DNA from 2 places in the Brevibacillus sp. HB1.4B genome. Region 2 is predicted to be linked to the other one. Evidence: a T-box and tRNA genes for the amino acid it is inferred to sense, from the RefSeq annotation. Region 2 holds a T-box; the other holds one or more tRNA genes.

Region 1 (7,622 bases), on a different contig from region 2:
TAATTGGAGGGGGAATATAGAAAGCCCCAATGGAGAGACACAATACTTTACTAACATGAGACAAGCTAGTTATTCAGAAGTACAAGGGGATAGCGGAGGGCCTATATTTTATGGTGGAACAGCAATAGGAGTTCATAGCGCGGATACTGGAGTTTTCACACATATCAGCGAAATAGAAGATTATTTTAACATTGATTCAATTTTTACTGGTAACTAGTTGAAATAAAGTTCCCCATGAGAGAAGGTTTTCTCATGGGGAACAAGAAAGGAAATGACACAATGAAAAAGGCTTTGATATTAATCATTGCAGCATTGCTCATAACTGGATGTGCCACTAATCACAAGAAGGTTGAAAAGCAAGCATTAACAGGATACGTAACTGAAAAAGATTATGAAAAAAAAGGTCTCTTAGTTATAGAAAATGATGAAACCAAGACGAGCGATGAGAATTTCTATGCAGCAGAGTGGTATTTCCCAAAAGAAGAAGCCGTATTCCTCGATAGCAAGGGGAATAGCATCTCGTATGATGAAATCGAAGTTGGTCACACAGTATCTACATGGTCAACAACACCATCAGCACAGTCTTATCCCAGTGGCGCAGAACTCAGTAAACTTATAATTAAAGAAGAAAGTAAAAATCCTATTGATCAAATGGATGAAAAAAGTGCGGTTCAACACGCAATCAATTACTTAAAGAACACACATAACGATGGAATCATTATTAAAAGTGCAAGTGGACAGAAAGATCATTAGCTGATAAAAGCAACCGACTATGATCATAAAACAGATACTACTCTAAAAATCAATGCACAAACAGGAGAAGTAAAAGAGATTTAAAATTTGTACCCTGCTGCAACTAAAGAAAGGAGGTGATAATTTCTCATAAAAGTGTCATTTTATTCGTTCAATTCACCTATCAATGGATCAATTAATGAACGAAATTCGTTAATTGAAATTCCAAAACCATAATGATTTAAAATATCAGTCAGCTCATTGTTATAGATTTCTGACTTGATTAATGCCAAATCACTCAGAAGTATATTTACTACTTCTCGATCTTCATTGTTCGATATAAGTTACTGTATTGTCTAAGTGTAGCGCGAGTTGGCTTTTCTTTGAAATTGCAGTAATACATTGCCATAAAGTGCTCAAATGTGACAACCTCTTTTTTGTCCATCTCTATCACCCTTTTCCAATCAAATTAACATTTCATCCATTCCCAAATGTTGCTGTCTGTCTTTTCTTCTTTCAATCTCCAACTACTCTTCTCATAATACTCATTCATTTTAGAAGTAGTCGGACATATTACCTCAATTGGGCACTCCCCCAAGATCTGAAGCATTTTATCCATTAACCTCTGTCCTCGATGACTTGGACGAATTGCAAACTGATATAGCGAAATAGTTTGATCAGACTTTCTAGGATAAAAGCGTAATGCTCCTACAATTTGGTTATCATCTATTGCTACAACGACTTGCCTTCTACGCACAGCAGCAAATGCTCCATCAGGACATAAAAATTCCCTATTAGAAATACCATCGTTATTTTCTTGAATGTTATTCTGAAAGAAAAATACAACATCATTCCCTAACCATGAATCAGCTAATGTTATCTTCATTATTCTAACCTCATCAAATCCCAATTTATGTAGAGAGTAGTTCTTTAATGGCTCTCCTGTAACGCAACATCCGTTCATGGTCATTTTTGTTGGATCTGGGATGCGGGTCAAGTCACAGTTATCTTCTAGGTCTGCCAGTTTAACGAACCTTGCTATCGGGTCAAGTTCCGCTCTTTTTACAATTTCCATGTAGGTCTCGCCTTCATTTCTAGTTAGAGCAACGACTGCTCCCACAATCTCAGGAGAAAATCCAGATTCGAGAAGACCTTCCTTAGAGCCTTCTCTAATTGTACTCATTCACACCCTCCTTCCTCATGAAGTCCCCATTTTAAAACGAATAGTATTTGCCACCCAAATCGTAGAATATGGAGGTTAGTGACTGTGGCTAATCAAAAGCATAAAATAAAAAACCCTTGATTCCTCAAGGGTTCTAACGTTCATACTATGGTGATCCGGACTGGGTTCGAACCAGCGACCCCCACCCTGTCAAGATGGTGCTCTCCCAACTGAGCTACCGGATCATGGGATATGTGTGTGATCGTTTAATGGTGGGCCCTGTAGGACTCGAACCTACGACCAATCGGTTATGAGCCGACCGCTCTGACCAACTGAGCTAAGGGCCCGAATCGTATCGGACGTCGATCACATTTATTACTATACAGCATCGTAAAATGGATTTCAAGAGGAAATGAATAATTTCTTGTAAAAATTTTCACTCGTACCAAAAGAACACTAAGAAACCCAGTGATATCAGTCTTGCTTTTACCATGTAAAAAGCCTCGTCATCTCGTTTCAGCTATATATGCTTACCCAAGACCCCAACAAAAAAGCCATTCCCCACCGCTGCGACCCACATCCCCCCTACTAAACATGGGGATTACCTACTTGATGGCATCACATCAAACATGACGCCATCAAGCATATGAGCTACACCAGTGAAGAATTGGCTTCTGCCAGTCTAAAGACGATCCAATAAAGGGTACAACAACAAACAAGATAATTAGGTAATGATCGAGACAAACTTCCTCATCGCAACCCTAACCTACCCCGCCTGCTCCGTCCCTTTCCCTTTCTCCTCGACACGCAGCTCGGCTTCCTGTTGCTTCAACGCCTCATTTCGTGTCAATTCCGCCTCCTGCTCATCTCTCATCCGATGGGCCATACGGCTAGACGCATTGGCTGCCACACTCGCCACGAGGTCGTCCAAAAATGTGTGAACACGTCCCTCTCCCGACTTGGTATCCAGCCTTTTAATCACCCCGACCTTGTGCTTATCCAAATGGCCAAAGGTGGTCACCGCGATACTTCCATATCCAAATACGGAGCCTAGCGCCAATGTTTCGTCGCATCCGAACAGTCCTTCATCTGACGCGATGATAGATTGGAGCGGCTCGGACAAGAGGCCCTTCTCTGCTAACGTATCCAACTCAACGCCAACCAGGATGGCGTGCTGCATTTCCCTTTTTTCCAAGACCGCTTTCACGCTCTCGATGCACTGCGCCATCGTGAGATCTGGATGGTAAGGTGATTGCATGAGATAGACGATCTCTGCGATATCATCCATCGTCACTCCGCGTTCTGCCAAACGTGCGAGAGCAGCGTTTCTGACTTCGATGCTGTGTACTTGCTTCTTCATATAAGAGACAACCCCTTCCACAAATCGAGTGAAGTCGTTTCCTACCATAGTATCACACGCTGACCAAATTGCGACAATCTTTCGCCCACAGCCTGACTGACCCTGCACCCAAACTGTTGGGCATGCCCGCTCACTCCTGTATAATAATGAATAGAAGATCCCAATAAGGAGGACACCGCAGTGGCCCTTGAGGAAATCATCTTGGAAAGCCGGCATTTGGGGACGCCGGAAAAGCTGATTGTCTACACACCCCAACGCTACTCGCCACTCTACTCGTATCCAGTCCTTTATGTGCAGGACGGAGAAGATTACTTGGCAATGGGCAGGATGGCTTCTTTGCTAGATCAATTGAATCGGGACAAAGAATTGCCTGATATCATCGCTGTCTTTCTCCCTGTTGAGAAAAGCAAACGGAACGACCGCTATCATCCGGATGGCAAGGAGCATATGGCCTACCGTCGCTTCCTCGCCGATGAAGTCGTGAGCTATGTCGATACGCATTACTCCACACATCCTTTGGGGAACGCACGAACACTTCTAGGCGAATCTTTGGGCGGGGTTGTCTCTCTGTTCACTGCTCTTCACTATCCCCATACGTTTGGACAAGTTGCCTGCCAGTCGATTGCCATGGACGCAAAGTTAAATCGTCTGATAGCTGAAGCTGAATTTTCCGTGCCGCAGACCATTTATTTGGAGATCGGGACGGAGGAAACGGCAGTAAGCACGGGCCGCGGCACATTGAATCTTCTTGCGGCAAATGAAGAGCTTCGCGAGATTTTGGGCACGAAAAAAGCCACCCTCGTTTATGAAACGTTTGAGGGTGACCATACGTGGGGCCACTGGCAGCGCAATCTGCCGCGTATGCTTAAGACGCTTTACGGGTAAACTTACCGTGGCTGTTCTTCTTGTGGACCTTCATCCTTGATAGTCGATACGAGTGCTTCTTCGAATTCTCCTTTTCGTATCGCAGTCAAGATCGTGAAGGTCAGCACAGACAGTAGAAGCAGAACCAGAAAAATGAATGTGATCATCATAGCCGTATACATGCAGTGCGGCACCTCCTTGCACTACACAGTCTTTCCTTTGACACAAGGAATATACAGACCCACGCTTAACATTACACAAATGAAGAATTTTCTGTTAAAATAATATCTTGTAGAGCATGATAGATAGTAAGGAGGAGTGGTTCTGATGATGTACAGTATCGTTATATTCCCATCTAGCAAGGTGCAAGAAGTAGCCAATTCTTACCGGAAACGTTATGACCCGGGCTATGCTTTGGTTCCTCCGTATATCCGTTTGAAGGAAGCCTTTGAGCTGGACGAAGCCAAGCTTCCTGAGCTGGTGAGCCATCTGGAGCAGGTTGCCTCCTCTACCGACAGCTTTTCGGCTCATTTCCATCGGGTATCTTCTTTCCACCCTACCAACAACGTGATCTATTTGGCTGTGCAAAACAAAGAACCATTTAACGAGCTGCATCAAAAGATTGCCAATCAGTGTGTGAATGAAAAAGAAACCTACGCATACGTACCGCATCTGACCATCGGGCGCGACCTGTCCGACGATGAGCTGCGGGATGTAACCGGCCAACTGAGCATGGCAAAAATTGACCTGAACAGCGAGATTGATCGCTTCCACTTGGTTTATCAACTCGAGGATGGCATCTGGAGCGTTTACCAGACTTTCCTTCTCAAAAAATAAACACCCTTTCCTCAATCATCAACCCTCCCTGCGTATCCGTCGTAGGGAGGGATATTTTCTAACAAAGGACGAATACCGATGAACCTGCAAACCTACCAGATCCAAAGAGTCACCACTGAACAAGAATTGGCGGATGCCCTGTCCGTACGCCGAGTCGTTTTCATCGAGGAACAGGAAGTACCAGAAGAGTTGGAAATAGATGAGCATGATACATTGGATAGCGGGACGATTCATTTTGTAGTCTACCGCGAAGGAAATCCAGTGGGGGCAAGCCGTCTCCGTACCTACGCACCTGGGGTAGGAAAAATTGAACGGGTAGCGGTTGCCAAAACAGAACGCGGTACCGGACTGGGCCGCCAAATCATGCTCGCGATGGAAGAGTTGGCCAAACAACACGGGTATGACAGCCTGAAGCTGAACGCACAGACGCAAGCCCAACGGTTTTATGAAAAGCTCGGCTATGAACCTTTTGGCGACTTGTTTGATGATGCGGGTATCGAGCATATTGCGATGGTCAAATCCATTCGCGAATAACAGAAGCTACGTGCAGCCCCATCCCTCAGATAGAAAAACAACCTCGTTTTCGCTATGATCATCATGCGAAGCGAGGTTGTTTTTCATTGGCACCCGAGAAAGGCATTAAATCAGCTGTGGTTTCCGGATTGCCTCAATCACTCGTTCAAAAGAGTCTGCACCGTGGCCCTCTGCTACTTTCTGTGTGGCCAATGCTAGCAACGGCGTTAACCAATCAACGGGGATTCCCTGTTCCTTACTGGCATGGATAATGTGTTCAAGTCCGAGTTTATTCGTATTCATGTTGGACACATCGGTCGTGAAGTTTCCTTCATCACGTGCACGTGCGGCAACCGGATCTGATAAGAGCGGGGCAATCAAGTGATGAATCCAGCTGGTTGCGTATGGAAGAAACTCTGTCGCCGTTATGTTTGCCGTACTTAACAAGGCATGCGCATGCAGAGAACCATACCAAGCGCCATACATCATGGTGAGCAGCGACAAATCGTAGATCAACGGCACGCCATGGTCTTCACTGAGATAGGCAGCGTTACCTCCCAGCAGCTTCAATGTCGGTTCATATGCTTCAAATAGCGCCTTCGACCCGCCGTAGAAAATGAGTGTTTCAGGCAGTCCAATCATTTGAGGAACAGCCATAATCGCTCCATCGAGATATTGCCCACCGCGCTCGCTTACCCACTTGGCAGACTTGCGTGCATCCTCCGGGGTTCCGGTGGTAAGGTTAACGATGACACGCCCTGATAATTCATTTTCCAAGGGCTCTAGCAGGTCTTGCATGACTTTGTAGGTCGATAAGCAGACAACGACCAAGCTGCTTGCCGTGATTACCTCTGCTACACTGCCCGCCAGCACTGCTCCCTTCTCGACGAGACCTTTGGCTCTATCTGCTGAACGGTTCCAGACAGTCGTTGGATGACCACCATTTAGAAAAGCATCCGCGAGTGCTACTCCCATATTGCCAAGGCCAATGACTGATACAGACGCTGGAATTGATGTTGATTTCATCGTTTGACACTCCATTCATTTTATACTTTGCAAGTGAGATGATCTGACGCTACATGCAAGATCTATCTCTCTTGATTGCGATTCTAAAGGTTTACACTAGTGTGAATGTCAATACAAAAATCAATGCTTCTTGACACTTCACTCCCGGTGGAATAACATGGAACCAGAAACATACGATACCGTATCTTTTGAGGTGAACCATGCAATACGTACGTGAAGATTGGATTCGGGCAGGACTTGATATGTTGGCTGAAGCAGGCATTGACGCTGTTCGTGTGGAACCTCTCGCCAGAAAACTGAAGATCAGCAAAGGGAGCTTTTATCATCACTTTCCAGATCGTCAAGCGCTACTGGACTCCATGATCGAATATTGGGAGGAGCATGCGACAGAGCGGATCATTCGAGCGCCACACGCTGACAACATGTCGTTGGAACAGCTGTTGTCGAGTGTTTTTAACAGCGAGCGAAAAATCGAAGCCGCTATCTACAACTGGGCGAAGCAGCATCCTGCCCTTTCCAAACGTCTCGTGGAAATCGAAAAGCGCAGAATCGGCTTCGTGGCCACATTATATGAGAAAAAAGGGCTGGCTTCCGCTGAAGCAAAGGCACGCGCCCAGCTCGCGTACCTCCTCTATGTTGGTTGGCTCGTGCGCCGAGAGCTAGAAGCACCTTTCGATATGTCCGAACCCTTGCATCATTTTATGACTTGGATTTGATTCCCCTCTCTGCCTGACAGGCTATACTGCGCAGAGATTTTTTTGCCCAAAACATACGGATGCGTATCTTTCACAAAACCTTTTAAATCAATAGGAGGCATTCCCATGACGCATGTTTTCCCCATCTCATCTGCTATCTTCTTAGTCATCGTGTCCTTGCTGCATTTTTATTGGGCCTTCGGAGGAAAATGGGGGACCGATTCCGTCATTCCCACAACAGCTGATCATTCACGTCGAACTTTTTCCCCTCGGAAAGGCGGAACGATCGTCGTTGCCTGCTTGTTGACTTGTGCCGCTTACCTTTTGCTTGCCCAGAGCGGTTATCTCCCACCCGTTATAACCCGTTCTTTGATTCAATGGGGATGCATTGTCTGTGCCGCTGTATTTGTCCTGCGGGCTGTGGGAGACTTCA
Region 2 (7,622 bases):
AGCCATTGTAGATACCAGCCAGTTCGTTCATCGTGCCTGTCTCATCCATGACAACGATTTGTGGCAACTGATGACGAAGACCCAATTCAAAGTCATTCGGATCGTGTGCTGGCGTAATTTTTACAGCGCCAGAACCAAACTCAGGATCAACGTAGTCATCAGCGACGATTGGAATTTCGCGTCCTACGATTGGCAAAATCACGGTTTTCCCGATCATGTCTTTGTAACGCTCATCTTCCGGATGTACTGCTACAGCCGTATCACCGAGCATCGTTTCCGGACGGGTTGTAGCTACTTCGATATAACCGGTGCCATCTGCCAATGGGTAACGCATGTGATGCAGCGCACCTTTTACTTCCTTGTAGATTACTTCAATATCGGATAGAGCCGTGCGGGCTGCAGGGTCCCAGTTAATGATACGGTTACCGCGATAGATCAAGCCTTTTTCGTAGAGGCGAACAAATACTTCGCGTACAGCTTGGGACAAGCCTTCATCCATCGTAAAACGCTCGCGGGAGTAATCTAGGGCAAGACCGAGCGTTTCCCACTGCTCACGAATATGTGAAGCGTAAATGTGCTTCCACTCCCATACTTTTTCCACGAATTTTTCGCGGCCCAGATCATGACGAGAGATGCCTTCTTCTCGCAAGGTAGCCTCTACCCGCGCTTGGGTTGCGATACCGGCGTGGTCCATACCTGGCAAGAACAAGGCGCTGTAGCCTTGCATACGCTTGGTACGCGTAATGATATCTTGCAAAGTCGTATCCAGCGCGTGGCCCAAGTGCAATTTACCAGTTACGTTCGGCGGTGGAATGACAATCGTAAACGGACGTTTATTCGGGTCACGTTCTGCCTTGAAAAATTGTTTTTCGATCCAATACGGATACCATTTGTTCTCTGCTGCCTTTGGATCATAGTTTTTCGGCAGCAATTGGTCGATGTCGGTTGTTGGCTGTGTAGACATGTACGACTCCTCCTATTAGCATAACTTTCTTTGCAAAAAATAAAAAAACCCTTCATCGCAAAGGACGAAAGGATTATTTTCGCGGTACCACCTTTGTTAACACACGATAAACGTCATGCTTATGGCGTGTTCACTCTGACAAGATAACGGTTGCGAACCGGTCTCGGCTAGGCACATGCTTTCACCGAAAAAACTCCTGGGCGACCTTCAGCCATTCATAACCTTAGAGAATCTCGCAGCAACTGATTCTCCTCTCTGCTAAGGCGTCCTGACTTACTCTTCCCACTCATCGTTCATATCGTATGTAGTTGTCGTATGATTAGCTTTTCACTATTATATACAATCACGCTGTTTGGCGTCAAACCCGGGTTTCGCCCACTTTTCCAACTGCAATGCCCAGTGCTTCGGTAAAACCGAGCACGCCCAAAATATCGAGAATTTCTTCTCGGACATTGACGATTTCTACCTGTTTGCCCATGGCCAACAGTTCTTTCGTGGTAAAAAACAGGCTTCCAATACCGGAAGAATCTACAAAGGAGACACCTTGAAAATCGACGGTAACGGATTGATTTCGCCCTCCATACTGTTGGAGCAATTCACCTACTCGATCTCCTACAGCCATGTCCAACTCTCCGACGAAAAACAATGTAGCCTGTCCGTTCGCCTCTGTTGCGCGGTAGTCCATGCTCAAACTCCTCTCAATAGGTATCGGTACACCCAATCTGCTCGTCCTTTTACTATATTACCCATTTTCATTCACTTGCAAACATTTGGCTTTTGGGAAATCGTAGCTTAACGCGAAAGGATACATTCTAAAATCAGCTTTGTACCTGCCAGGGAGCTACTTAAATAAACACGATCACAGTATTGCAGGATCACGTGAAAACCGGCCCCAAGCGAGTGGCGCGTAGAAAATCCTTGCTGTAGGGTAGCTCGCGGGATATCCTCGAGCAAAATTCCTTGTCCTTCATCATGGATCACAGCCCGACACATCTGCCTGTCATTCGATAGGTATAGCGTGACCACACCGCCATTTCCGTGCTTCAACGTATTGGAAGCAGCTTCGTTGACCGCAACGAGAAACTGTAGCAAGCGCTTATCAGAAATGCCTTGTGGTTCCAAAGCTTGCTTGAACAATTTACGCAGTTCTGCCAGCTGCTCCGGTAAGCGGATGTCGATTGCCAAGAGCTTATGCCCTTCCCGAAGCAAGAAAAATAATTCTTCATCACTTAGCAACAATAGCTTACCTTCTGTGACCACACCCAGAATATCTCTGTAGATCTCCCATTCCCGTCTTTTGCGTTTTCTTTCTTCTGCAATAACGGCAGTGACATCGATCAAAGCCATTCCACAGGTCCGATCTGGCAATACAGATGTGTATAATTCAAAGACCTTTGTGCCATCAGAGGTGACAATTTGCTCCCTTACAGGACCACCCGATCCAGCCACATCTTCGACCAGTCGTTGCATTTCTCGCTCTACTTCCAAACTCGCACGAACGTCACCCAACGGACGCACTTTCCCTTCATCGTAAAGATAGAGGAAAACGGTCTCGATCTGACGCAGTATGGATAACTTCTGAATCTCTTGCTTTATTAATCGCCCCCGCTCGTCGTCTCGATCCTTCCAATGTAACAAGACGTCTGCCGGGTCCAATTCGCCACTCATGTGCCATGTATGAAATTCTTCCAGAAGCAATCGCTCCAGAACATCTTCCCGTCGCAAAACTTTTTCGATATCGATAATGTAGTACGGATCACCTGCTATACCGCGCAATCCGCTACCGATAATTCGGAAATCATAGGCGAGCTCTATTTCTATGCGTCCGTGCAAATCATGATCAGAACTGCTTAACCCAATGGTCGTCCGGCTCACTGCTACCAGCTTCGCCTGGAACGATTCCATCGTCGCTAGGTTCGTCACCTTTACAGTGCGGGGCGGAACTACTTTGTTCGCTGCACCGCCAGAACGTAGCGCGACAAGGCAATTATCACAAGTGGGATTGTCCGGACAACGCTCACACAAAATCACAGTTCATCCTCCTATTCACGCGCAACTACACGAGGGCTATACTCTCTTCAGGCTCAAATTGAAGAATCAACACAGAAATATCATCCGTTTGGTTTCGCTGCTGTGTTATCCCCATTAAGTAGGCCTCAACTCGATTCATCGATTCCTGCTTACTTTCACCAGACATATTTAATAAGGAGGATAGTTCTTCTAGCCAATGCCTGCTGCCTCGAGATACTTCTTTTCTCCCTGTATCCAGCAAACCATCTGTGTAGAGCAATAGCATGCCCTCTTCTTCTAAGGGTACCTCCTCCATTTGATACGTGCTATCGGGCAAAAGCCCTAGGCCGACCCCACCCTTGCTAGCTAAAATGGTTTGATTCGACTTGGACAAATAAAAAGGCTGTGGATGTCCTGCCCTGCCAAATCGAATTTTGTGTTCCATCTCATCATAGACAGCAACCAGCATCGTAATGTAAGAACGAGTTTTTACTAAATCAGCATAAAGCAACTGATTGAGTCTTTCCAAAATCTCATCCGGCGAATAGCTGGACTGCAAAACCTGCCGTACAGCAATCCTAATCCCCGTTGCCCAAATACTAGCCAAAAAACCGTGCCCAGACACATCCGCAATAATAAAACAGGTGTAGCGATCATTGATTTGTCTATAATCGATGTAATCTCCGCCTACATAATCGACGGGTACGTAAACCGTTCTTGTTCGCAAACTGGTTAACTGCAACTCTTCTGTGGGAATGAGCATCGACTGCATACGTCTAGCCAGCTTCATCTCCATCTCGATTTCTCGCTGCCCTGATGACTGGTCCTGTTGACATCTGAGGATCAACGCCCGAATGTTCACGAGGAGCAGCCCATAAAAAGATTTCTCCAGTTCCTTTAGCTCACGGTCATTGACGTTACTCTGGGCGAACAAGCGGACATAGCGCGGTGTTTGAGCGGTGTCACACTGTTCCGAGACAACAATGCGCTCCTCTACTTCGCGCTGCACTTTTGCGCTCTCTTTGTTGCCACGCTCGATCCGAAAATAGACAGCACCTAGAGCCGATTCAAACGTGATCGACAAGAAGCAAGGCTTGTCCATCTTCACGAACCACGTATCAACCAACTCTTCTATAAATGGCATGAGGCTCTCGTAATTGACTTGGCGCTTGCTTTGCTCATTGCTGGTCATCACCAGATACTCGTAATTCTGTTTTAATTCCATTAGTTTGACCAATTGATGATTCATCCCCGAGCCACTCCCATACACACTTTAGCATAATTCTTTCTTTCGGGAATTGCGAAAAGGGTTATGGCAATTTTCAAAAACATTGTGATCACCTTTATTCGTTTCGTCCTAGCCTTCCTGCCCTACACCTTCCCTTTTCAGACACCATTCAAACCACTATCTACTTTCAATGAAAATGTTTTAGGCATTTGCTCAAGGTTGTAGACACTGTCCAAAGTAGCCGCGCATATGCTGGAATGAGGTGATTGTGATGAATTTCCGTTGGAAGTATAACCCCACGTATTTACGGATCAAATACGGATGCAAACAGGTGCTCTTTCCGCTGTTGGTTTTTCAGTTTATCCGAACCGTTGTATTTCCTACCTCTTTTGATGTCGTCCTTCTCGGTTTGCTAGCCATGCTCTATGTTGCCATCTCTCTTGAATGGTTATAAAAAAAGAAAAACAACGCCCCACGCGGTGAGACGTTGCTCATTAAAAGGCTTGCTGGACCCAACGATGCAGGCGCATCAGGCGGTCCATATCTTTTTCAAAACGTTGGACAGCGTAAAACTCGCTCCACTCGCGGGGATGATGATAATAAATATCCAAGTCCCTCATGATCCTCTCCGGGTAGGACAGAAACGAAGCCATCAGTTCAATTTCTTCCGGTCGCAGCGGAAAAATCTCGGCGTAGCGATGGAATAATTGAGAAGCCCCAACCTCATCCCCCGCCATTTGAAAATAAGTACGATAAAATAGTGTCAAATCGCGCACTGGTGTATCAAAGCTGGCACGATCAAAATTAAGCAGCCGTCCTTTTCCCGATCGATCTGGCACAACATGCTCAGGATTTGGGTTACCATGGATCAACGATAGGCGAAAATGCGCGTGCGTCTCATGCCGCTCTCGCCAATCGGTCAATAAGTCTGTCGCTGTTTGAGCCATTTCCTCAAGAAACTCCTTGTTTGCCAAAAACACCAGGTCAAAAGGGGAAGGATATTTGCGCTCCTGCGCAAGGGTTGCCGCCTTATTCATTTGGTCTTGCCAATATTGCCAACGGTTAAGCAAAGAGTCGACAAGTGGCTCTACCTGTCTCGGATCATCGTAGCGATAATTTTGTGTCAAATGATGAAGCTCCGCCATACGCTCCAAAGCAGGAGTCGCCCAAGCCAAAGGCTGCTCGGCCCATTCCTCACTTCCTGGCTGCCAAGGGGTTACGTAAAAGGCGGCGCTTCCCTGTTGGACAAATGGATCATCGTATTTCGTGTACGTAAAAGGAACGGCCCCATCCCATCCGCGGTGCTGCAATTGACGCAGCATATCGCTGACGAAAACAAGACGTTGAGCAGGTATTTGCGCTCGTTTGCATACGAAGGAGCCGTAGGGAGTCGTCGCCTTAAATACATTTGGCTCCTTTAAAACGTCAATGCTCTGGGCATACATGTCATACTCTTTGAACAAAGGAGCAATGTCATCATACCGACTCATAGACTCCCTCCCTCCTCGAACGCTCGGCCCGCTCTGCAATATGCCGAAGCAGTAAGTCAACAGATTGTTGGCTCTGCAAAGCGTGCTCAATACCAGCGATCGACGCTTCTTGATCCAGCGATACGCGCTTCACATACGATTCGATACTTCTGTACACTTCACGAGGACGAGCCATAAAGGCGAGTATCAACGAATAGTTTCCATAGGTGAGTGGCTTGATTTCTTCATAGCCGTCAAAAAAAGCGTCAATCTGCTTCAGATCCTTATGGGTTAAAAAATGATCGCGCAAAAAGGTGGCAACATCGCGTTGCTGGACTGAAATTATCGGCCGGAAAAAGCCTCTCAAGTACAGCTTCCCGTTTACCATTCCCCAGTTGTCACGCAAAAGGTCCCGATGGGATACAGCAACCGCCTCCGGAGTAATTCGCTCATGGGCAAGCATCGCAGCGGAACGGTCCATTCGTTGCAGCATAGGGGTCATGAGTTCCGATACCCAACGATTTTCTTTAGAATCCCTTCCAGATTTGGCTCGAAATGATTCGACCAGCTCTTTGGCACGTCTTCCTTTTTCTTCTACTTGCTGTTTTTCCTGCTTGAGTAAATCACTTCCGGACAGTAAAGGACTTTCCTGCTGAGACTGATGCATCATCGCGATCACGCGTCCGCATTGCCTCGCAATGTCCTGGCCGGGCTGATAGTCTTCGAATTGTCGGTGATGGTCGGTCATGGTAACGCCGCGTTTACCCAAAATCAAAAATGGCTTGGTGTCTCTCGTCCGAATAAACCGCTCCACTTCTCGAAACCCCTGACGAGCCAGTCGTTCGCGCCAGGCAAACGACCAGCGCATCACATCTACACGCGGCCAAACGTGGAGTTCTTTGGGGCCCCGGTTTGTCTCCAGTAAATAGCAATCCTCTAGGGGCGTAATTCGGATTACGCGCGCCCGATATTGCTGGCAAACCTCGGAGAGATCAATTTTATCCACGGTCCCCCACTCCTCTATTGTGGGATGTACAGAATCTGCCCTGCTACTAGCTGCTCGGAAGCTAATCGGTTTACTTCCACGATTTTGGAAACAGGCAAGGAGTATCGCTGTGAAATATGCTCTAACGTCTCATCTCGCTGAATAATGCACATTTTCAGCTGACTCGATCGCTCTTCTTTTCTGCGGACAAACGACGTGAGATTTTGCATGGCCTCCATCGTAGAAGCGTTGACATTTCCCGAAGATCCATGTCTCGAAGAGCTAGATGAAGATTCCGCCTCCAACGCCATCGCTTCCTGTTTGGCACGATTCGCTTGTGAGAAGATGGAGGTAATGTTCACTCGACTTCTTTCTTCATAGGAGGGTTTCCCTGAAATCGCCACTCGCACTTCTACATCTTCCGCAGCAGCCTCTGGTTGTGCAACGACTGGTTCTGCTTCTTGCTCAGGTTCTTGCTCGGAAACAACAGTGGCTTCCACCGCTTCTTGCACTGCTTCCTGCGACTCTGCTTCGACTGACGCCCCAGTAGATTCATTGGAAACTTGCTGGTATGCGATTGCCTGCTGATCGTGTATAGCCAGTACAGGCTCCTCATGTTCTTGTTCTTTTTCGGCTATTTCTCTCATCTGCTCTTGCTCATCAGCCAATACTGACTGCTCGGAATAGGCGACAGAAGAATCGTACGAAGCAGATTGTTGGGAATCTAAGTCATACGAAATAGAAGCAGTCTCCCAGGACTCTGGAGGATTGGACTGTGCCACTTCCAGCACATCACCGTATTGCTCGTAGTATTCATCCTCATTGGATTGAGCAATAGCCGGAGTGTCGAACATGGAAGGAGATTCGGTTGATTCATAGGATGCTGGCAATGCCTGACGCTCCAATTCCTCCTCCAGCGCACTCAGCTTTTGATCAATGTCATCGAGGGACGTCTGCTCCGTATAT

The links. A T-box is a leader RNA that pairs with one kind of tRNA and senses whether it is charged. The one in region 2 lies ahead of HP398_RS09395 (valine--tRNA ligase), so its partner is inferred to be a tRNA-Val.
Region 1: it has a tRNA-Val gene. The T-box ahead of HP398_RS09395 (valine--tRNA ligase) is inferred to sense a tRNA for this amino acid. The anticodon was not compared.

The regions. Positions count from the first base shown of each region.
Region 1 is NZ_JABSUT010000002.1:664,259-671,880, forward strand. Features, by position in the region: gene HP398_RS07415 (S1 family peptidase) at 1-217, shown strand, start outside; gene HP398_RS07420 (DUF3221 domain-containing protein) at 253-753, shown strand; gene HP398_RS30865 (GNAT family N-acetyltransferase) at 1,202-1,915, opposite strand; tRNA gene HP398_RS07435 (tRNA-Val) at 2,064-2,139, opposite strand; tRNA gene HP398_RS07440 (tRNA-Ile) at 2,165-2,241, opposite strand; gene HP398_RS07445 (phosphatidylglycerophosphatase A family protein) at 2,661-3,254, opposite strand; gene HP398_RS07450 (alpha/beta hydrolase) at 3,435-4,139, shown strand; gene HP398_RS07455 (hypothetical protein) at 4,142-4,300, opposite strand; gene HP398_RS07460 (YjcG family protein) at 4,446-4,955, shown strand; gene HP398_RS07465 (GNAT family N-acetyltransferase) at 5,034-5,489, shown strand; gene HP398_RS07470 (NAD(P)-dependent oxidoreductase) at 5,595-6,494, opposite strand; gene HP398_RS07475 (TetR/AcrR family transcriptional regulator) at 6,695-7,210, shown strand; gene HP398_RS07480 (DUF3995 domain-containing protein) at 7,316-7,622, shown strand, end outside.
Region 2 is NZ_JABSUT010000003.1:312,141-319,762, reverse strand. Features, by position in the region: gene HP398_RS09395 (valine--tRNA ligase) at 1-964, opposite strand, end outside; T-box leader at 1,022-1,263, opposite strand; gene HP398_RS09390 (STAS domain-containing protein) at 1,323-1,649, opposite strand; gene HP398_RS09385 (ATP-binding protein) at 1,757-2,995, opposite strand; gene HP398_RS09380 (PP2C family protein-serine/threonine phosphatase) at 3,021-4,223, opposite strand; gene HP398_RS09375 (hypothetical protein) at 4,474-4,656, shown strand; gene HP398_RS09370 (protein kinase family protein) at 4,697-5,692, opposite strand; gene HP398_RS09365 (phosphotransferase) at 5,679-6,677, opposite strand; gene HP398_RS09360 (LysM peptidoglycan-binding domain-containing protein) at 6,692-7,622, opposite strand, start outside.